4 regions of the Kitasatospora sp. NPDC058046 genome follow, and region 1 is predicted to be linked to each of the others. Evidence: riboswitches for the same ligand, from Rfam matches in the RefSeq annotation. Region 1 holds a riboswitch; each other region holds the start of a gene.
The links. A riboswitch is a leader RNA that binds a small molecule or an ion and turns the genes downstream of it on or off. The one in region 1 is predicted to bind cobalamin.
Positions count from the first base shown of each region.

Region 1 (5,272 bases):
ACGCCCGCCGGGCCGCCGCGCCGCTGCGGGAGAGGCTCACGGACCTGCCGGTTCCCCCGCCGCGCCGGGCAGCGGTGGCGGGGGAACCGGTGCTGGAGGCGACGGGGGTCGTCGTCCGGTACGGGCCGGTGGCCGCCGTCCGGGACGTCCGGCTGGAGCTGCGGGCGGGCGAGGTCACGGCGCTGATGGGCCGCAACGGGTCCGGCAAGTCCTCGCTCCTGTGGGCCCTCCAGGGCTCCGGGCCCCGCCAGGGCGGCAGCGTGAAGGTCACCGGCGCCGGGGGCGGCCCGGCCGCGGACCCCAAGCGGCTGCCTGCGGCCCGGGCCCGGCAGCTGGTCGGGCTCGTCCCGCAGACCCCCACCGACCTGCTGTACCTGGAGACGGTCGCCCAGGAACTCGCCCAGAGCGACCTCGAAGCCGACGGCGCCGGCGGGCCGACCGCCCGGCAGGTCCTCGACCGCCTGGCCCCCGGGATCCCGGACGGCACCCACCCCCGGGACCTCTCCGAGGGGCAGAAGCTGGCCCTCGTCCTGGCGATCCAACTCGCCGCCGCACCAAGGGTCGTGCTGCTGGACGAACCCACCCGCGGGCTCGACTACCAGGCGAAGGAGGCGCTCACCGGCATCGTGGACGCCCTCGCCGCCGAAGGCCGTACGGTCGTCGTCTCCACCCACGACGTCGAGTTCGTCGCCTCCGCCGCCGACCGCGTCGTGGTGATGGCCGAGGGCGAGATCGTCGCCGACGGGCCCACCGCCGAGGTCATCGTCGCCTCGCCCACCTTCGCCCCGCAGACCGCCAAGATCCTCGCCCCGCTCGGCTATCTGACGGTACGTCAGGTCGCGGCGGCCGTGGAAGCGGTGGAGGCCGCCCGGTGACCGCCGTCCGGATCCCCGGCCGGGCCCGCGTCGTCGTCGCCCTGGCCGCCTTCATCGGGCTGGTGGCCTTCACCTGGCCGTTCGTCGTCGCGCCCGGGCGGTTCGGCTCCAACTACGCCCCGCCGCTGATCTTCGGCGCCCTGCTGGTCCTGGTGCTCGCCGTCGTCATCGCGGAGATCTCCGCGGGCGGCATCGACGCCAAGGCCCTCGCCATGCTCGGCGTCCTGTCCGCCGTCAACGCCGGACTCCGCCCGCTCGGCGCCGGGACCGCCGGAGTGGAGACGGTCTTCTTCATCCTGGTGCTGGCCGGCCGGGTCTTCGGCCCCGGCTTCGGCTTCACCCTCGGCTGCACCTCGCTGTTCGCCTCCGCGCTGCTCACCGGCGGGGTCGGCCCCTGGATGCCGTACCAGATGTTCGGCTGCGCCTTCGTCGGCATGCTCGCCGGGCTGCTGCCGGGGGCCGGGCGGCGCTGGGAGGTGCCGCTGCTGGCCGGGTACGGGGCGTTCTCCGGCTACCTCTTCGGCTTCCTGCTGAACCTCTCCTTCTGGCCGTTCTCCACCGACCCGAACAGCTCGATCGCCTACCTGCCGGGCCTGCCCTTCACCGAGCAGTGGCACCGCTACCTGCTGTTCGACCTGGCCACCTCGCTCGGCTGGGACACCGGCCGCGCCGTCACCACCTTCACCGCCGTGCTCGTCGTCGGGCCGGCCGTCCTCACCGTCTTCCGCCGCGCGGCCCGCCGCGCCAACTTCGAGCCCACGGTGCGCTTCGAGGCCCCGCCCGGCCCGGACACCACGGTGGGGCCGCCGACCGCCGCGCGGCCCACCGGCCCGGCGCACCCCTGAACCGAAAGGCCGACCATCGTGCCCAAGCCCGCGAAGCACCGGACGATGACGCTGGACGGGGTCGAGGTCGTCGTCCTGACCCCGGAACAGCATGCCGCACTGGAATCCGCCCGCCGCCAGCTGGGCGGAGCGCAGGCGCAGGTCGCCAGGATGAGGTCAGACCTCCAGCGGGGACGGCAGCTGCTGGGCGAAGCCGAACGGCTACTGGCGGGCATCCCCGCCGACCAGCGTGCGCGACTGGACGCCCGGCTGGGGCCGGGACGCGGCCTGACCGGACTGCTCGCGGACATCCGCGCCGCCCTGCCCGGCACGCCGGACACCCCGACGCGGACCTGACCACCGGCCCCGCGAGCCGTGGTGGCGTCCCACCATCCGGACGGGTTCCGAGATTCCCGCGCCAGGCCCGGCGCTTTGCCCCTAAGCTGACGGTGCAGCTGGTTCGCCCTGTCCGCCAGGCAGGGCGTCGCAAGAGGGAACCCGGTGACGCCTTTCGACTGGCCAGTCCGGGACTGCCCCGCAGCGGTGAGTGGGAACGACCGCCGTCATACGCACTGGACCCGGGACGGGTCTGGGAAGCGACGGCCAGTAGGTGTCCGCCCTTCACGGGACGGACGCGCCCGCGAGTCCGAAGACCTGCCACTGCCCGCCCGCGGACGACCCGCGCGCGGCTATCCGGTGACCTCGTGGGCGGGTCGGCGACCATACCAGGCGGACCAGGCCCGTACGTTCCCGTGACGGCCGCCGCCGGGTACGTCATCCCTTCGCGCCCTCGTGCCGTCTCCGGGTACCTGAGGAGAACAGACTCGCGAAGGAGAGTCCCTTGACCACGAAGTCCGCAGCCGCGGCGAGCGTCGCCACCGCGTACGGCTACCCCCGCCAGGGCCGGGGCCGGGAGCTCAAGAAGGCCATCGAGGGCTACTGGAAGGGCTCGGTCACCGCCGAGGTGCTGCTGGCCACCGCCGCCGACCTGCGCCGGGGGAACTGGCAGCAGCTCGCCGACTCCGGCGTCGAAGAGGTCCCGACCGGTGACTTCTCGTTCTACGACCACGTGCTGGACACCACCGTCGCCGTCGGCGCGATCCCGCCCCGGCACCGGGCCGCCGTCGAAGCCGACCCGCTGGACGGGTACTTCGCCATGGCGCGCGGCAACCAGGACGTCGCCCCGCTGGAGATGACCAAGTGGTTCGACACCAACTACCACTACCTGGTGCCGGAGCTGGGGCCGGACACGGTGTTCACGGCGAACCCGGCCAAGGCCGTCGGCGAGCTGCGCGAGGCGCTGCTGCTCGGCCACGCGGCCCGGCCGGTGCTGGTCGGGCCGGTCACCTACCTGCTGCTCGCCAAGCCGGCGCCCGGGGTGGCCGCCGACTTCCAGCCGATCACCCTGCTGGACCGGCTGCTGCCCGTCTACGCGGAGCTGCTGGCCGGGTTGCGCGCCGCCGGCGCCGAGTGGGTGCAGCTGGACGAGCCCGCGCTGGTCCAGGACCGCACCCCGGCCGAGCTCAACGCCGCCGCCCGCGCCTACCGCGAGCTGGGCGCCCTCACCGACCGGCCCAAGCTGCTGGTCGCCAGCTACTTCGACCGGCTCGGCGACGCCCTGCCGGTCCTGGCGAAGGCCCCGATCGAGGGTCTGGCACTGGACTTCACCGGCCCGGCCGCGGCCAACCTGGAGGACCTCGCCGCCGCCGGAGGCCTGCCCGGCAAGCGGCTGGTGGCGGGGGTGATCGACGGGCGCAACATCTGGATCAACGACCTGGAGAAGTCCCTCACGACCCTGGCGACCCTGCTGGGCCTCGCCGACACCGTCGACGTCGCGCCGTCCTGCTCCCTGCTGCACGTGCCGATCGACGCCACCCTCGAACGCGACATCGACCCGCAGATCGCCCGCTGGCTGGCCTTCGCCAAGCAGAAGGCCGCCGAGGCGGCGCTGCTCGCCCGCGGCCTGCGCGAGGGCACCGGCGCGATCGCCGCCGACCTCGCGGCCAACCGGGCCGACCTGGCCTCCCGCGCGGGCTCGCCGATCACCCGCGACCCGGCGGTGCGCGCCCGGATCGCCGCCGTCACCGACGCGGACGCCCGTCGCGCCCAGGCCTACCCGCAGCGGGCCGAGGCCCAGCGTGCCCGGCTCGGCCTGCCGCTGCTGCCGACCACCACCATCGGCTCCTTCCCGCAGACCACCGAACTGCGCGTCGCCCGGGCCGATCTGACGGCCGGTCGGATCGACGGCGCCACGTACCGGGAGCGGATGGAGGCCGAGGTCCGCGAGGTCATCGCGTACCAGGAGAAGGCCGGCCTGGACGTCCTGGTGCACGGCGAGCCCGAGCGCAACGACATGGTCCAGTACTTCGCCGAGCAGCTCACCGGCTACCTGGCCACCCGGCACGGCTGGGTGCAGTCCTACGGCACCCGGTACGTGCGCCCGCCGGTCCTCGCCGGGGACATCTCCCGGCCGCACCCGATGACCGTCGACTGGTTCCGCTACGCGCAGGGCCTGACCGACCGCCCCGTGAAGGGCATGCTGACCGGCCCGGTCACCATGCTCGCCTGGTCCTTCGTCCGCGACGACCAGCCGCTCGCCGACACCGCCCGCCAGGTCGCCCTCGCCCTGCGCGACGAGGTCGTCGACCTGGAGGCCGGGGGCGCCGCCGTCGTCCAGGTCGACGAGCCGGCCCTGCGCGAGACCCTCCCGCTGCGGGCCGCCGCCCGCCCGGCGTACCTGGACTGGGCCACCGAGGCCTTCCGCCTGGCCACCTCCGGCGTCCGCGCCGACACCCAGATCCACACCCACATGTGCTACGCCGAGTTCGGCGCCATCATGACGGCGATCGACGACCTCGACGCCGACGTCATCTCCCTGGAGGCGACCCGCTCCCACATGGAGGTGGCGGGCGAGCTGGCCGAGGCGGGCTACCCGCGCGAGGTCGGCCCCGGCGTCTGGGACATCCACTCCCCGCGCGTCCCCAGCACCGAGGAGGCCGTCTCCCTGCTGCGCGCGGGCCTGGCCGCGATCCCGGCCGAACGGCTCTGGGTCAACCCGGACTGCGGACTGAAGACCCGCGGTTGGACGGAGACCCGGGCCTCGCTGGAGAGCCTGGTCGGCGCCGCCCGCCTGCTGCGCGAGGAACTCGCCGGCTGACGCGGCCGGGCGGGACTCCTCCGCCGGTTCGGGACGCCCGCCACGGCATGCGGGCCGCGTCGCGGCGCGGCCCGCATGCCCGTTCAGCCGGACCGAGGCAGTCCGAGGTTCTGATAGATCTCGGTGGTGACCGTGGAGAAGTTCATGGTCATGAAATGCAGCCCGGGCACGCCTTCGGAAAGCAACCGCCGGCACATGGCGGTGGCGTGCTCGATCCCGATCGACCGCACGGCGGCGGGATCGTCCTGGTGTTCCAGCATGCGGTCGGAGAGGGCCGTGGGAATGGCAGCGGTGCTCAGGGTCGGAATTCGGCGCAGTGACCGGATACTGGTCACCGGCATGATCTCCGGAATCACTGGAATATCGCATCCGGCCTTCTGGAGACGGTCACGGAAACGGAGGTATCCGTCCACCTC
Region 1 is NZ_JBHVRS010000011.1:104,564-109,835, forward strand. Features, by position in the region: gene ACFVU7_RS22860 (ABC transporter ATP-binding protein) at 1-875, shown strand, start outside; gene ACFVU7_RS22865 (ECF transporter S component) at 872-1,720, shown strand; gene ACFVU7_RS22870 (hypothetical protein) at 1,739-2,056, shown strand; cobalamin riboswitch at 2,139-2,376, shown strand; gene metE (5-methyltetrahydropteroyltriglutamate--homocysteine S-methyltransferase) at 2,541-4,856, shown strand; gene metF (methylenetetrahydrofolate reductase [NAD(P)H]) at 4,940-5,272, opposite strand, start outside.

Region 2 (5,272 bases), on a different contig from region 1:
CGAGCCGGACGGTCCGGGCGGTGGCGTGCAGCTGGCGCAGGAGGGCGAGCCCCGGCGCGTGCGCCGCGGCGCGCGGCACGGCGAGCGTGCCGGCGTACTCGATCTGGTGGGCGAGCGCCTCGGCGCGGGTCCGGTCGTCGCGCGAGGCGGTCTGCTCGCCGTGCTCCACCAGGTCGTCGGGGACGGAGAGCTCGCCGACCAGCCGGTCCGGGTCGACGGCGGTGACCACGCCCGCCAGTTCGACGGCGTCGTCGAGCCGCCTCCCGTCCACCTCTCCCCCGGCGATCACCTCGACCGCGGGGTGCGGGTCGCTGCCGCCCCACAGTTCGACGATCGCCAGTCCGTACCGGCCGCCGTCGGCGATCTCCAGCAGCCGGGGCAGCAGGTCCTCGCGCAGGGCGCAGCACGGGCAGTCGTTCGCCAGCGGGACGTCGGCCACGTCGAAGGCCCCGGCGGCGTCGCGCAGCTCGCGGCGGACGGTGCCGAGTGCGGCGTCCCGCAGGTCGTGGTGCAGGACCACGGCGTCCACCGCGGCCGCCGCCAGTTCCTCGACGGCGGCCCGGCGCTGCTCCGCGTGCAGGCCGGCGACGACCACCACCGGCAGCCTGGTCCCGTCCACGGCGCTCACCAGCTCGCCTTGCGGACGCCGGGCAGGTGCCCGGCGTGGGCGTGGGCGCGCAGGTTGACCCGGGAGAGGCCGAAGGCCCGCAGGTAGCCGCGGGGCCGGCCGTCCACGGCGTCCCGGTTGCGGACCCGGGTGGCGCTGGCGTCGCGCGGCTGGCGGGCGAGTTCGGCCTGGGCGGCGGCGCGCTCGGCGGGGCCGGTGCCGGGGTGGGCGATGGTCCGCTTGAGCTCGGCCCGGCGCTCGGCGTGGCGGGCGACGACGGCGCGCCGCCGCTCGTTCTTGGCGATCTTGCTCTGCTTGGCCATCAGACCTTCTCCCCCCGGGCGCGGATGCGGGCGACGGCGGCCTCGATGCCGATCGCGTCGACGGTGCGGATGCCCTTGGCGCTCAGCGCCAGCCGGACGTACCGGCCCTCGCCGGGCAGCCAGTAGCGCTTGCGCTGGATGTTGGGGTCGAAGCGGCGGCCGGTGCGGCGGTGCGAGTGCGAGATCGCGTTGCCGAAGCCGGGCCGGCGGCCGGTGAGTTGGCAGCGGGCGGACATGGGTGCTCCCTGGCGTCCGGGAATGGGCAGGACCGGGCTCACGTTACACCAGATGAAAATGACTTCCATTTCGATGTACGGTTCGAGCCAACCCCTCGGACCGGACCCCGAGACCCCGACCCCCAGACCCCAGGAGGACGTCCCATGGCCCGCAGCGAACTGCGCCCGGTGATCAGGCTCCGCTCCACCGCCGGCACCGGCTTCACGTACGTGACCCGCAAGAACCGCCGCAACGACCCGGACCGGATGGTCCTGCGCAAGTACGACCCGGCCGCGGGCCGGCACGTCGACTTCCGCGAGGAGCGCTGACCCCGGACACGCGAACGGCGCCTCCCCGGACTCGGGGAGGCGCCGCGGGCGGCCGGGCCGCTCGGCTCAGGAGCCCTCGGGCGTCCAGCGCTGCTCGACCCGGGCGAGCTTCCAGTACCCGATCGCGATCGCCCAGACCACCACGAACAGCCCGGCGATGGCGTAGCCCACGTTGTCCAGCGAGATGTCCGCGACGAACCCGGTGACCGGGTCGGTCAGGTCGAGCTTCTCGTGCAGCACCCCGACCAGCTCGATGGTGCCGATGATGAAGGCCACCGCGATCGACAGACCCGTGATGGTCAGGTTGTAGTACACCTTCCGGACCGGGTTGGCGAAGGCCCACTGGTACGCGAAGTTCATGAACGTCCCGTCCAAGGTGTCGAACAGGCTCATCCCCGCCGCGAACAGCAGCGGCAGGCAGACGATCGCGTACCAGGGCAGCCCGGAGGCCGCGCCCGAGCCGGCCATCACCATCAGGGTGACCTCGGTCGCGGTGTCGAAGCCCAGGCCCAGCACCATGCCCACCGGGAACATCTGCCCCGGCCGGGTGATCGAACGGGTCGCCCGGTTCAGCACCCGGGCCATGAAGCCGCGCGAGTCGAGGTGCGCCTCCAGCTCCTTCTCGTCGAACTTCCCGGCCCGCATCGAGCGGAACACCCTGAGGATGCCGAGCAGCGCCGCCAGGTTGAGCGCGCCGATCAGGTAGAGGAACACGCCGGAGGTGGTCGTCCCGATCACGCCCAGCCACTTGTGGGTGGCCGACTCGTCGTCCATCAGCGTGTTCGCCAGCTGCGCGCCGCCCGCCACCAGGGCGGCCATCAGCACCACCATCGAGGAGTGCCCGAGGGCGAACCAGAAGCCCACCGAGACCGGCCGCTTGCCGTCCGCCATCAGCTTGCGGGTGGTGTTGTCGATCACCGCGATGTGGTCGGCGTCGAACGCGTGCCGCATCCCGAGGGTGTACGCGGTGATGCCGAGGCCCACCCCGAAGACCTGGGTACCGACCGCGTACCGCTCGGGCGCGACCAGGAAGATCAGCGTGCCGAAGGCCACCACGTGCATGGCCACGATCACCGCCATCAGCCCGGCCGTACGGACGGTGTCCTCGCGCCGCCATCTGAAGCTGGGCAGCACGGAAGGGGCCGGCTTCGCGCCGGCGGCAACGGTTTCGGGCAGGGTCATCTGCGGATCACGCTCCAGCACCTCGTGGAAAACCTCGTGAGATGCCGTGGCCGGTCTCCTGGCTGACGGGATACCCGTGCCCGCCTTCCCAGGTGCGCGAGGCACCCAGTGGCTCCGTGGGCACGGACGACGTTCCTCCGCGGGCGGAGGAACGACCCGATCACAGTGGCGAGGGCCGCTCCGGGCTGGGACCCCTGAGGGTCCGTCACCGGTCTTCCCGAGCACCACGGCGGGGAACACCGTAGGGGCCGCGCCCCGACCCGTGCAAGGCTGCGCACCTGCGCAGGTGTCCAGGATCACAGGCGGCCGCCTGCAAGAATGTCCGCATGCATCTCGTACCGGCCGACCGCGCGGGCCACCGCACCATCGACGGGCACCGGGTCTGCGAGGCCATCGCCGCGATCGGCGACCCCGCGCACGTCCGGTCCTGGGCCGAGCGGTTCTCCCTGCTCGCCGACCCCGGACGGCTCGCCCTGCTGCTCGCCCTCCACCGGGCCGGCCCGCTCGCCGTCAGCGACCTCGCGGTGGCCACCGGCATGCGCGACCCCGCCGTCTCCCAGGCCCTGCGGCTGCTCCGTACGGCCGGCGTGGTCACCGGCGACCGGGACGGACGAGTGGTGCGCTACCGGCTCGTGGACGAGGCCATGCGCCCCCTCCTCGACGAGTGCGCCGCCGCCGAGCACCACGAGCCCAGCGCGGCGGTGGGCTGACCCCTCCCGCCGACGCCTGCCCGACCTGCCGCCTCCCGCCCGGTCCGCTGACTCCCGCTCGGGCCGCTGACTCCCGCTCGGGAAGGCGCGCCGTGAACGGCCCCGGCCAGTACGATCATGATGTGCCGTCCCACCCCCATGCCTGGCCCGCCGACCGCTGGAACACCGACCCGGTCAAGGCCCGCGTGCTGGCGGTCGCCCGCACCCTCACCTCGGCCACCCGGGTGCTGGACGTCCTCTCCCTGCTGAGCCCGCACGGCATCGAGTGGTACTTCACCGTCAACCCCGGTTCCGTCTTCGCCGACCGCACCCTGGACGACTACCTGCACGGCCTGTCCGGCTTCACCGTGCTGGACTGGGACGACGCCGTCCGCCACCGCTTCGACCTGGCCGTCGCCTGCGCCGTCCACTCCTCCATGCACCGCCTGGACGCCCGCCTCGTCGTCCTGCCGCACGGCGCCGGCTACAACCGCCTGGTCACCGAGTCCACCGGCGACACGGTCAGCGCCGCCGGCCTGTCCCGCAACGAACTCACCCACCGCGGGCGGGTGTTCGTGGACGTCCTCGGGCTCTCCCACCCCGAACAGCTGGACCGGCTGCGGACCTCCTGCCCCGAGGCCCTGGACGTCGCCCGGGTGGTCGGCGACCCGTGCTTCGACCGGATGCTCGCCAGCCGGCGCTCCCGGGACGGCTACCGCGCCGCGCTCGGCGCCGTCGGCGGCCGACGGCTCGTCGTCGTCAGCTCCACCTGGAGCGAGCACTCGTTATTCGGCCGCCACCCCGACCTGCCCCGGCGGCTCGTCCGCCAACTGCCCGCCGACGAGTACACGGTGGCCGTCGTCCTGCACCCCAACGTGTGGAGCCGCCACGCACCCGGGGCGCTGCTCGACGACGCCCGTCGGATGGGCCTGCGCCTGATCCCGCCCCACCAGGGCTGGCAGGCCGCGCTCGTCGCCGCCGACTGCGTGATCGGCGACCACGGCTCGGTCACCGTCTACGGCGCCGCCCTGGAACACCGCACCATGCTCGTCGCCACCGGCGCCGCCGAACTCGACCCGCGCTCCCCCAGCTACGCCTTCGGCCAGGCCGCCCCCGTCCTCGACCCGGACGGGGACCTCGCCGCCCAGCTCGAACAGGCCCTCGCCGAGGCCCCGGCCGGCCTGCGCGAGATCACCGACCGCTCACTCGCCCACCGCGGCGAGTCCGCCCGGCTGCTGCGCCCACTGCTCTACTCCTTCCTGGACGGCCTGGACGAACCCGGGGGCGAACCCTCCCTGCCGCCCTACCCCAGGCCCGTCCCCTGCCCCGGGGCCGCCGAGTGGCCCACCGCGTACGACGTCGAGGGCAGCACCGAGGGGACCGAGGTGAGCCTGCGGCGCTACCCCTTCCACCCGGACGACCACACCCCGCGCGGCTTCCACGCCCTCACCGACGAGCACCCGGGCGACGCCCTGCGCTACACGGCCGAGGTGATCGCCCGCACCGAGGCCCACGCCGAACGCCCCGCCACCCGCTGGCTCGCCGACACCGCCGCCGAACTGCCCGGCCTCGCCGTCGCGGTGGCCGCCCTCGGCCCGGCCCGCCACCTGCTCCGGCTGCACGGCGGCCGGCTGCTGGAGGCCCGTGCCGAACCGGACTGGGGCCGCCCCGACCCCGCCGTCGACCCGCTGCTGCTCGGCTCCGCCGTGGCCTGCTGGCTCGCCGACGGCGGCGACCCGGCCGGCCTCCCCGAGCACGGGCTCACCGTCCGCACCGGCGGGCACCGCACCCGGGTGTCCTTCCGTACCGGGCCCTGATCACGCCGTGTCCCGCCGGCACCGGCCCCCGACCCGTACCGCCCCTCAGCCCGCCAGCTGCCGCAGCCGCGCGCGGCTGCGCTCCGCCAGCTCCGCGTCGTCCAGCTCC
Region 2 is NZ_JBHVRS010000005.1:109,972-115,243, reverse strand. Features, by position in the region: gene ACFVU7_RS12755 (CobW family GTP-binding protein) at 1-619, opposite strand, end outside; gene rpsN (30S ribosomal protein S14) at 625-930, opposite strand; gene rpmB (50S ribosomal protein L28) at 930-1,166, opposite strand; gene rpmG (50S ribosomal protein L33) at 1,311-1,475, shown strand; gene ACFVU7_RS12735 (HoxN/HupN/NixA family nickel/cobalt transporter) at 1,542-2,657, opposite strand; cobalamin riboswitch at 2,688-2,901, opposite strand; gene ACFVU7_RS12730 (metalloregulator ArsR/SmtB family transcription factor) at 2,984-3,367, shown strand; gene ACFVU7_RS12725 (hypothetical protein) at 3,490-5,163, shown strand; gene ACFVU7_RS12720 (AAA family ATPase) at 5,209-5,272, opposite strand, start outside.
Region 2: linked by a shared signal. The riboswitch ahead of ACFVU7_RS12735 (HoxN/HupN/NixA family nickel/cobalt transporter) and the one ahead of metE (5-methyltetrahydropteroyltriglutamate--homocysteine S-methyltransferase) in region 1 are both predicted to bind cobalamin.

Region 3 (5,272 bases), on a different contig from region 1:
CCTTCTTCATCAGCGAGACCGCCTCCGAACAGGGCAAGCGCCAGCACGCGGACATCGACCAGCTGTTCTCCGGGCTGGAGGCGCACGACGACATCGTCGGCTTCGTCTGGTTCAACATCGTCAAGCGGGCGGACTGGCGGGTCGAGGCCGTGCCGGACACCCTCGCCGCGTTCAAGCAGCGCGTGTCCGACCCCCGTTACGGCTTCGACATCCGGAACCCCTGATGAGCACTGAGTCCGAGTTCTCCCCCGTCCCGCACGGCCGCTCCGCCCACGACCCGGCCGCCGAGCCGGACCCGGACGGGCCCGGCGCCGTGGCGGTGGACAGCCCCGACGGTCCGCGCCCCGCCGTAACGGTCGACAACCCCGACGGCGTCGAGCTGGCCCCGTACACCATCCCGCAGGTCCCCGCGATCGGCTGGGACCCGGGCACCAGCCCCCGGCGCCGGTGGATCGCCCGCGGCCTGCTGGGCGCCGTCCTCACCGTCCAGGCCGCCCTCTCGCTGCGCCTGCTGGCCGCCGCGCACCCCGACGAGGCCGCCGCCATGGTCGCCGGCCGCCAGCAGCTGGCCCACCTGCTGCACGGCACCCCGGTCACCACCGACCTGGTCGACCGGGTGCACGGCTCGCCCTGGCTCTACCCGCCGCTGGCCGGCGCCGCCGCCGACGCCAACGGCATCTGGGGCACCCGGCTGCTCAGCCTCGGCTTCGCACTGCTCACCACGGTCCTGCTGTACTCGCTGACCCGGCGGCTGTTCAACGAGCGGGTCGCCATCTGCGCCATCGCCGGGTACGCCGTCCTCCAGTCCACCGTCGTGGTCGGCTTCTACGCCGCGCCCGAGTCCCTCGCCGTCCTGCTGGTCGCCCTCTCGGCCTGGACCACGGTGTTCACCGCAGGCCGCCATCCGGCCCTGGCCCTGCTCGCCGCCCCGCCCACGGCGCTGGCCTGCGCCACGGCCTACTCCGCGGCCTTCGCCGTCCCCGCCCTGGTGGCCCTCGCCTTCGCCTGCGCCCGGCCGTACCACCGGGTGGGCCCGGCCGCCCTGCGCTCACTGCTGACGGCCCTCGGCACCCTCGTCCTACTGCTCCCGTACGGCACCCTCGGCAAGGTCGCCGGGTGGTCGCCCTCGCGCGGCAACGCCCCCGGCTCGGCCGGCTCGGTCCTGCTCGGCACGCTCCAGTGGGCCGGCCTGTTCACCGTCCTCGCGGTGGCCGGCACCATCGCCTACGCGCGCCGCGAACAGATGCCCGAGCACGACGCGCCGGAGAAGGAGCCCCTCCCCACCACCCGGGGCCGGCGCGCCCTGCTCGGGGCCGTCCTGACCGCCACCGCCCTGCTGGTCCCCGCCGCCCACCTGTGGACCGGCACCTCCGGCGCGCTGTTCCGCCACCTCGGCTACGGCATGCTGCTGGCCGCCCCGCTCGCCGGGGTCGGCCTGACCCGGCTGGTCGGCGCCCACTTCCGCCACCCCCAGCTCGGCATCCTGGTCTGGGTCGCCCTGCTCGCCCTCGGCCTGGAGCAGTCCGCGCTGCGCTACCAGAACGGCCCCGACTCCGGCCGCCTGCTGGCCGTCCTGCGGGTCCACACGGAGCCCCAGGGCCGCTACCTCACCGAGGTCGACGGACTCGCCGAGTACTACCTCGGCGGCGTCTCCAAGCCCGAGCAGTGGGTCTCCGCGCGCGCCGGCACCGACTACCGCGACGGGGCCGGGGTCGAGCACCACGGCGACGACGGCAGCGTCGCCGCGATCCGGGACGGCTGGTTCACCATGGTCGTCCTCGACAGCACCGCGCCGAGGGCCACCGACCGGGCCCTGGGCGAGGCCCTGGGCGCCGCCGGACACTACCGGCTGGTCGCCCAATTCACCTCGCCGACCGGCGATTCGAGCACGTACAAGGTCTATCTGAAGCACTGACCGGCCGCCCGGCCCACGCACATCCGCGACACGACAGGCACAACATATGGTGCCGCCGCAGTCCGGCGGCACAACATGTATGCTCGCTTCTGCTGTCGATGCAGGGGAACCCGGTGCGAATCCGGGACTGCCCCGCAGCGGTGAGCGGGCGGCTCCAGCAGCCGCACCCCGCGAGTCCGAGTACCTGCCGACGGCGTGCGCCACGGCCCTCCCGCAGAGGCCGCGCCGGCACCAGCAGTACCCCTCCGGGCCTCGCGGGCGGGCCGGGGAGTCACCTCGCGCGACGCTTTTTTGCGTTCGCGCCGTGCTCCCCTGCCCAGATCGGCCCGGTGGCCCCCCGAGCACCGCCGCCGATCGCCGCCAGGAGAGAGCGCCTTGACCACCGCTGCCTCAGCCACCCTGCCCGCCCAGGGCTCCGGTACCGCCTTCACCGACCCGACGGTCTCCGACCCCGGGGGCGCGCTGCTGCGGCTGCTCACCGACCGCAGCACCGACCTCACCGAGGTCGACCCCGGCCATGTCGCCGCCGCCGCGCTGCGCGGCCGCCACGCCGGCTCGGACTTCGCCGAGCTGCGCGGGCTGGCCGTGGACGCCGCCGCGTCGATGATCGCCGAGGACCCCCAGTACTCGAAGCTGGCCGCCCGCCTGCTCGCGCTGGAGATCGTCGACGAGGCGAACAGCCAGGGCTCGGTGTCCTTCTCCGCCTCGATCGCCGTCGGCCACACCGAGGGCCTGATCGGCGACACCACCGCGGACTTCGTCGCCAAGCACGCCGCCGCCCTGGACGCGCTGATCGACACCGCCGGCGACGACCGCTTCGAGTACTTCGGCCTGCGCACCGTGCAGTCCCGCTACCTGCTGCGCCACCCGATCACCCGCAAGGTGATCGAGACCCCGCAGCACTTCCTGCTCCGCGTCGCCTGCGGCCTGGCGGTCGGCGACTCCGAGCAGTCGGTGCGCGAGGTGGCCGAGCTGTACGGCCTGATGAGCCGCCTGGAGTACCTGACCTCCTCGCCGACGCTCTTCAACTCCGGCACCCGGCACCCGCAGATGTCGAGCTGCTACCTGCTCGACTCGCCGCTGGACAACCTGGACTCGATCTACAACCGCTACGCGCAGATCGCCCGCCTGTCCAAGCACGCCGGCGGCATCGGCCTGTCCTACTCGCGCATCCGCTCGCGCGGCAGCCTGATCCGCGGCACCAACGGCAAGTCCAACGGCATCGTGCCGTTCCTGCGCACCCTCGACTCCTCGGTCGCCGCCGTCAACCAGGGCGGCCGCCGCAAGGGCGCGGCCTGCGTCTACCTGGAGACCTGGCACGCCGACATCGAGGAGTTCCTGGAGCTCCGCGACAACACCGGCGAAGAGGCCCGCCGCACCCACAACCTCAACCTGGCGCACTGGATCCCGGACGAGTTCATGCGCCGGGTCAACGCCAACCAGGACTGGTCGCTGTTCTCCCCGGCCGACGTGCCGGAGCTGGTCGACCTGTGGGGCGCCGACTTCGACGAGGCCTACCGCAAGGCCGAGCTGGCCGGCAAGGCCGTCCGCACCATCCCGGCGCAGACCCTGTACGCCCGCATGATGCGCACCCTGGCGCAGACCGGCAACGGCTGGATGACCTTCAAGGACGCCTCCAACCGCGCCGCCAACCAGACCGCCCTGCCGGGCCGCACCGTGCACTCCTCCAACCTGTGCACGGAGATCCTGGAGGTCACGGACGACTCCGAGACCGCCGTCTGCAACCTCGGCTCGGTCAACCTCGGCGCCCACGTGGCCCCCGGTGCCACGGTCGACGACCTGCTCGGCGCCATGGACTGGGAGCGCCTCGACGCCACCGTCCGCACGGCCGTGACGTTCCTCGACCGCGTGGTGGACATCAACTTCTACCCGACCACCGAGGCCGGCACCTCCAACTCCCGCTGGCGGCCGGTCGGCCTCGGCGTGATGGGCCTCCAGGACGTCTTCTTCAAGCTGCGGATCGACTTCGACTCCGCCGAGGCCGCCCGCCTGTCCACGCTGATCGCCGAGCGCATCATGCTCACCGCGTACGAGCGCTCCGCCGACCTGGCCGAGCAGCTCGGCCGCCACGAGGCGTACGGCGAGACCCGCGCCGCCCGCGGCGAGCTGCACATCGACCACTTCCCGACGGCCGCCCCGCAGTGGGCCGACCGCTGGACGGCGCTGCGCGCCCGGATCGCCGAGACCGGCCTGCGAAACTCGCTGCTGCTGGCCATCGCGCCGACCGCGACCATCGCGTCCATCGCCGGCGTGTACGAGTGCATCGAGCCGCAGGTGTCCAACCTGTTCAAGCGCGAGACGCTGTCCGGCGAGTTCCTCCAGGTCAACCCGTACCTGGTGCGCGAGCTCAAGGAGCTCGGCGTCTGGGACCAGCAGACCCGCGACGCCCTGCGCGACGCCAACGGCTCCGTCCAGGACCTGAACTGGCTGCCCGCCGGGGTCCGTTCGCTGTACCGGACGGCCTGGGAGCTGCCGCAGCGCGCGCTGATCGACCTGGCCGCGGCCCGCATGCCGTACCTGGACCAGAGCCAGTCCCTGAACCTGTTCATGGCGGCGCCGACCATCGGCAAGCTCAGCTCGATGTACGCCTACGCGTGGAAGGTGGGTCTGAAGACCACCTACTACCTGCGTTCGCGCCCGGCCACCCGCATCGCCCAGGCCGCGTCCGGCACCGCCCGTGCCGCCGCGCCGGCGCCGGTGCCCGTGAACACCCCCTCCCTCACCCCGGAGCAGGAAGCCGCCATCGCCTGCTCCCTGGAGAACCCCGAGTCCTGCGAGGCCTGCCAGTGACCACCCCCGAAGACCGCAAGATGCTGCTCGACCCCGGCTTCGAGCTGACCCTGCGCCCGATGCGCTACCCGTCGTTCTACGACCGGTACCGGGACGCGATCAAGAACACCTGGACCGTCGAGGAGGTGGACCTGCACTCCGACGTCGCCGACCTGGCGAAGCTCAGCGAGGGCGAGCGCCACCTCATCGGCCGGCTGGTCGCGTTCTTCGCGACGGGCGACTCGATCGTCTCCAACAACGTGGTGCTGAGCCTCTACAAGCACATCAACTCGCCCGAGGCGCGCCTGTACCTCTCGCGGCAGCTGTTCGAAGAGGCCGTGCACGTCCAGTTCTACCTGACGCTGCTGGACACCTACCTGCCCGACCCGGAGGACCGCAACGCGGCCTTCGCCGCGGTGGAGAACATCCCCTCCATCCGCCAGAAGGCGCAGTTCTGCTTCAAGTACATGAACGCGGTCGACCACATCGACTCGCTGCAGACCAAGGAGGACCGCCGCGCGTTCCTCCTGAACCTGATCTGCTTCGCGGCTTGCGTGGAGGGCCTGT
Region 3 is NZ_JBHVRS010000002.1:490,956-496,227, reverse strand. Features, by position in the region: gene ACFVU7_RS06440 (glycoside hydrolase family 26 protein) at 1-224, shown strand, start outside; gene ACFVU7_RS06435 (glycosyltransferase family 39 protein) at 224-1,915, shown strand; cobalamin riboswitch at 1,988-2,122, shown strand; gene ACFVU7_RS06430 (ribonucleoside-diphosphate reductase subunit alpha) at 2,315-4,726, shown strand; gene ACFVU7_RS06425 (ribonucleotide-diphosphate reductase subunit beta) at 4,747-5,272, shown strand, end outside.
Region 3: linked by a shared signal. The riboswitch ahead of ACFVU7_RS06430 (ribonucleoside-diphosphate reductase subunit alpha) and the one ahead of metE (5-methyltetrahydropteroyltriglutamate--homocysteine S-methyltransferase) in region 1 are both predicted to bind cobalamin.

Region 4 (5,272 bases), on a different contig from region 1:
GTCTTCCCCTTGTACCGGCCTTCTGTCACATCCGGTTGTCCGTACGACCGGGCGACCGCCGGTGGCACCTCCGCAAGATCGGGCAACAACGGCAAACCGCCTGGCCGGAAACGTGTGACCTGCCCATGCCATGGGGGGCGGCCCGGTTGCCGGGAATGCTCGGGCGGTCACCGTGCGTACGGGTGGGGGGTAAGGGGCCGGGCCAAATATTGCTCCTGACAGCCGAGGGGCCCGTACGGGGGCGTTTCGGCCCGGCGACGCCCGGCAGGACTGTCCAGCCCGAATCCGGACGGATGGCGGGCGCGGTGATCGGGATCGAGCCGCACCGGAAGTCGGCCGGGCCGACTTTTCACGCGGGCCCGGAGGAATGGGAGGAACGTTCATTCCCGGACGGGGGGAATCGCACCGGGAAAAGCGGCGGGGACCAGCCGAAAACGCCCTCGCGCACAGGGGGGGTGGTTGAGGGGCCAGGGCCGGTCTTCGAACTCCCGTCGTCCGCCCGGAGGGCGGGCGGGGCGGCGTTGGGGTGCGTGCATCGCAAGGCGGAGGAGGGAGCCACTGCGGTGGGGGCACCTCCCGGCCGAAGGCTGGGGGCCATTGGCGACCGACGACAACGCGGCGAGGTGCGTGCCCCGGCGTCGGCCCGCAGACGCGAGTTCGAAGACGGGCCCTAGAGGAGCGGGGTGAGCCAGCGGCGGAGGAGTTCGGTGTAGCGGTCGGGGGCGGTGTTCCAGAGGGTGGCGTGGTCGGCGCCGGGGAAGGGTTGGAGGCTCACCACGTCGCGGCGGGCGGCGGCCAGCTTCTCGGCGGCGCCGAAGGGCGCGATCCTGTCCTCGGGGCTGTGCAGGAGGAGGGTCGGCACCCGCAGGTCGGTGCCGTCGGCGATGCGGCCGAAGTCGGCGAGGTCGACCCCGGTGCGGCCCTCGGCGGCGAGGGCGCCGAGCTCGGCGGCGACGCCCTGGAAGCCGGCCCGGGCGGCGTCCCGGCGGGCGGAGGCGGGCAGGTCGAGCACGGGCGAGTCGAGGATCAGGCCGCGGACGGCGTGCGACCAGGCGGAGCGGGCCACGGTCTGCAGCACGATGGTCGCGCCGACGGACCAGCCGTACAGGATCACCTTGCCCGCGCCGCTGTCGAGCGCCAGCCGTACCGCCGCCTCGATGTCGCGCCACTCGGTCTCGCCGAAGTGGCTGAGCCCGTCCGGGGAGGCGGGGGCGCCCCGGTCGCCGCGGTAGGTGACGGCGAGGGCGGGCAGGCCGAGCCGGTCGAGGACGGGGAGCACCGGGAGGGTCTGCCGGCGGTCGTCGCCGGGGCCGTGCACCAGGATCACCCAGGTGCCGCGCTTGCCGTCGAGCCGCCAGGCGGGGAGGGCGCCGAGCTCGCCGTCGGCGGTGGTGTCGGCGAAGGCGAGGCCGAGCGCCTCGGTGGGGTCGCCGAGGTGGACCCGCGGGGTGAAGCGGACCTCGGTGCCGGGGACGAGGGTGCCCCGGTCGGCGCGGACCAGTCGGCGGGTGACGCCCTGTTCGTCGGCGTGCAGCACCTCCTCGACGACCGCGTGCCCGCCGTCCGCCCACTCCACCGCCCAGCGGCCGGGGCGCAGGCTCGCGGGACCGCGGGTGAAGGTGACCCGGCCGGCGGCGAGGGCGCGGACCTGGACCGGCCCGGACTCCTGGACGGCGGTCACCGGACGGACCATCCGCTCGGAGGCCCGGCGGCCGACCACCAGCACGGCGGCCCCCACCGCGGCGGCCGCCACGACGGCGGCGGTTCCCCAACGCATCTCGCTCCCCGCTCTGTTGTTCACGGACGTTGTTCACGGACGTTGTTCACGGACCGGACGGTGTTCGAGCCCCAGTTCACCGGCGCTCCGCCCGACCGGCCACCGGGCTGGGCCGTCCGGGTCACCCGGCGGGCGCTCCCGGGGTGCTCAGGGCGGTACTCAGGGGGTGCCGGTGGCGGGGGTCGGGGCGGGGCCGCGCCGGGCGATCCGACCGGGCGTCAGCGGCGTCCCCGTGTGACCAACCCCTCCGTGACCTCGGTTGACTCCCGGTTCGGGCCCGTGATGGGATCCTGGGGCCAAACGGAGGCATGGAGAGGAAGCCGGTGGAAGTCCGGCGCGGTCCCGCCACTGTCACCGGGGAGCACGCTCGGAACATCGCCACGGCGGGCCGTCGACGGCCGCTGGAAGGCTCCGGGGGTGCGTTCGACCCGGAAGCCAGGAGACTCTCGCCGCCGTCACGTCGATCCAGGGCGCGGACCCTGAGTGAGGACACGCACGCGATGCAGGCTGCCCCGCCCGGCCGGACTCCGAGCTGCCCTCCGCCGTGCGGCCGATGACCCCGCGCGCGCCTTCCCCCGCTCCGCGCCCGCTGACCCGAGCCTCGCGCCCGCTGGCCCGCGCCGCCGTGTTCGCGCTCGGCGCCGCCGCGGGCTACGCCGCCGACGCCCGCTTCGCCGACCCCCGCCGGGGCCACCCGGTGGCCTTCTTCGGCAGCGCCGCGACCCGGCTGGAGCGGCGGCTGTGGCGCGACGACCGCGCCGCCGGGGCCGGGTACACCGCGCTGTGCGTGGGCGCGGTCGCGGCGGGCGCGCTCGCCCTGGACCGTACGGTGGGCCGGCGCCCGCTGGGCCGGGCGGCGCTGGCGGCGGCCGCGACCTGGACGGTACTCGGCGGCACCTCGCTGACCCGGGAGGCCCGCACCATCGGCCGCTCGCTGGCCGCCGGCGACCTCGCCGCCGCCCGGGAGCGGCTGCCGCACCTGTGCGGGCGGGACCCGAGCGCGCTGGACGGGCAGCAGATCGCCCGGGCGGTGGTCGAGTCGGTGGCCGAGAACACCGCCGACGCCGTGGTGAACGCGCTGACCTGGGGCGCCCTGGCCGGCACCCCCGGCCTGCTGGCCTTCCGCGCCGTGAACACCCTGGACGCCATGGTCGGCCACCGCTCGCCCCGCTACGCCCGGTTCGGCTGGGCCTCGGCCCGGCTGGACGACGTGGCGGGCTGGCCGGGCGCCCGGCTGACGGCGCTGCTGACGGTGGCCGCCGCCCCCGAGCCCCGGACCGCCTGGCGGGTCTGGCGGCGCGACGGCTCCGCGCACCCGAGCCCGAACGCGGGCCAGGCCGAATCGGCGTTCGCCGGCGCGGTGGGCGTCCGACTGGGCGGCACGCTGCGGTACGGCGAGCGGGTGGAGCACCGGCCCGTCCTGGGCGCGGAGCTGCGGCCGGTGACGGTGGACGACATCGAGCGGGCCTGCGCGCTCTCCCGGCGGGTGGGCGCACTGGCGCTGGGTACGACGGTCGCGGGGCACGTCCTGCTGCGGGCACTGCTGAAGAAGAGGGGACGGGCATGAGCAACGCACTGCTGGTCGCGGGGACGACCTCGGACGCTGGCAAGAGCGTGGTGACGGCCGGAATCTGCCGGTGGCTCGCCCGCCAGGGCGTACGGGTCGCGCCGTTCAAGGCGCAGAACATGTCGCTCAACTCCTTCGTCACCGCCGACGGCGCCGAGATCGGCCGCGCCCAGGCGATGCAGGCGCAGGCCGCCCGGGTGGAGCCGGAGGCGGCGATGAACCCGGTGCTGCTCAAGCCGGGCGCGGACGGCCGCAGCCAGGTGGTGCTGCTCGGCCGGCCGGTGGCCGAGGTCGGCGCGCTGGACTACCGCGAGCGCAAGCCCGTCCTGCTGGAGCGCGCCCTGGAGTGCCTGGCCGACCTGCGCGGCCGCTACGACGTGGTGGTCTGCGAGGGCGCGGGATCGCCCGCCGAGATCAACCTGCGCGACCGCGACATCGCCAACATGGGCCTGGCCACGGCCGCCGCCCTGCCGGTGGTGGTGGTCGGGGACATCGACCGCGGCGGGGTCTTCGCGGCGATGTACGGGACGCTGGCGCTGCTGTCGGCGGAGGACCAGCGGCACGTGGCGGGCTGGTTCGTCAACAAGTTCCGCGGCGACGCGCGGCTGCTGGCGCCCGGGCTGGAGATGCTGCACGAGCTGACCGGCCGTCCGGTGCTGGGCACGCTGCCGATGCTGCCCGGGCTCTGGCTGGACGCCGAGGACTCGCTGGACCTGTCCACCGTGGCGGACCGGGCGGACGGGCCCGGGCCGCTCGGCGCGGACGTGCTGCGGGTGGCCGTGGTGCGCTTCCCCCGGCTGTCCAACTTCACCGACATGGACGCGCTCGCGCAGGAGCCGGGCGTGCTGGTCCGCTGGGCGACCAGGCCGGAGGAGCTGGCCGACGCCGACCTGGTGGTGCTGCCCGGTACCCGGGCCACCGTCGCGGACCTCGCCTGGCTGCGCGAGCGCGGCCTGGAGCCGGCCCTGAAGGCGCGGGTGGCGGCCGGACTGCCGGTCCTCGGGGTCTGCGGCGGCTACCAGATGCTGGCGCACTCGATCGTGGACGAGGTCGAGTCGAAGGCGGGCGCCGTCGACGGTCTCGGGCTGCTGCCGACGCACGTGCGCTTCGGCGTCGAGAAGGTGCTGGCGCGGCCGGTCGGCGAGGCGTTCGGGCAGCGGGTCGAGGGCTACGAGATCCACCACGGGGTGGTGACCGTGGAGGGGGGCAGTCCCTTCCTGGACGGCTGCCGGGTCGGCCCGGTCTGGGGCACCACCTGGCACGGCGCGCTGGAGAACGACGGGTTCCGCCGCGAACTCCTGCGCGAGGTAGCCGAGTTGTCCGGCCGGGCGTTCGTCCCGGCGCCGGACACCTCCTTCGCCGCGGCGCGCGAGGCCCGGCTGGACCGGCTGGGCGACCTGATCGAGGAGCACGCGGACACCGACGCGCTGTGGAAGCTGATCGAGGGCGGGGTGCCGGCGGCCGGATCGCTGCCGTTCCTCCCGCCCGGGGCCCCTGGGAGTGACGCATGAGCCGGACACGGACGCAGGGCTGGGCAGGACCGCCGAACCGGGCGGGGCAGCAGGGCCGGGCACGATCACAGAGTCAGGCACGACAGGACTGGGGTACGGCATGAGTGACGTCCGCTATCCGTTCACCGCGATCGTCGGCATGGCCGACCTGCGGCTCGGACTGCTGCTGAACGCGGTCTCCCCGGCCGTGGGCGGCGTGCTGGTGCGCGGCGAGAAGGGCACCGCGAAGTCGACCATGGTGCGCGCGCTGGCCGGCCTGCTGCCGTCCATCGCCACCGTGGACGACTGCCGCTTCGCCTGCGACCCGGCCGCGCCCGACCCGCAGTGCCCGGACGGGCCGCACGACTCCCCGTCCTCCTCCGAACGGCCCTCCCAGCTGGTCGAGTTGCCGGTCGGCGTGGCCGAGGACCGGATCGT
Region 4 is NZ_JBHVRS010000008.1:76,753-82,024, forward strand. Features, by position in the region: gene ACFVU7_RS18255 (alpha/beta hydrolase family protein) at 671-1,777, opposite strand; cobalamin riboswitch at 2,090-2,223, shown strand; gene ACFVU7_RS18260 (cobalamin biosynthesis protein) at 2,331-3,344, shown strand; gene ACFVU7_RS18265 (cobyric acid synthase) at 3,341-4,855, shown strand; gene ACFVU7_RS18270 (putative cobaltochelatase) at 4,956-5,272, shown strand, end outside.
Region 4: linked by a shared signal. The riboswitch ahead of ACFVU7_RS18260 (cobalamin biosynthesis protein) and the one ahead of metE (5-methyltetrahydropteroyltriglutamate--homocysteine S-methyltransferase) in region 1 are both predicted to bind cobalamin.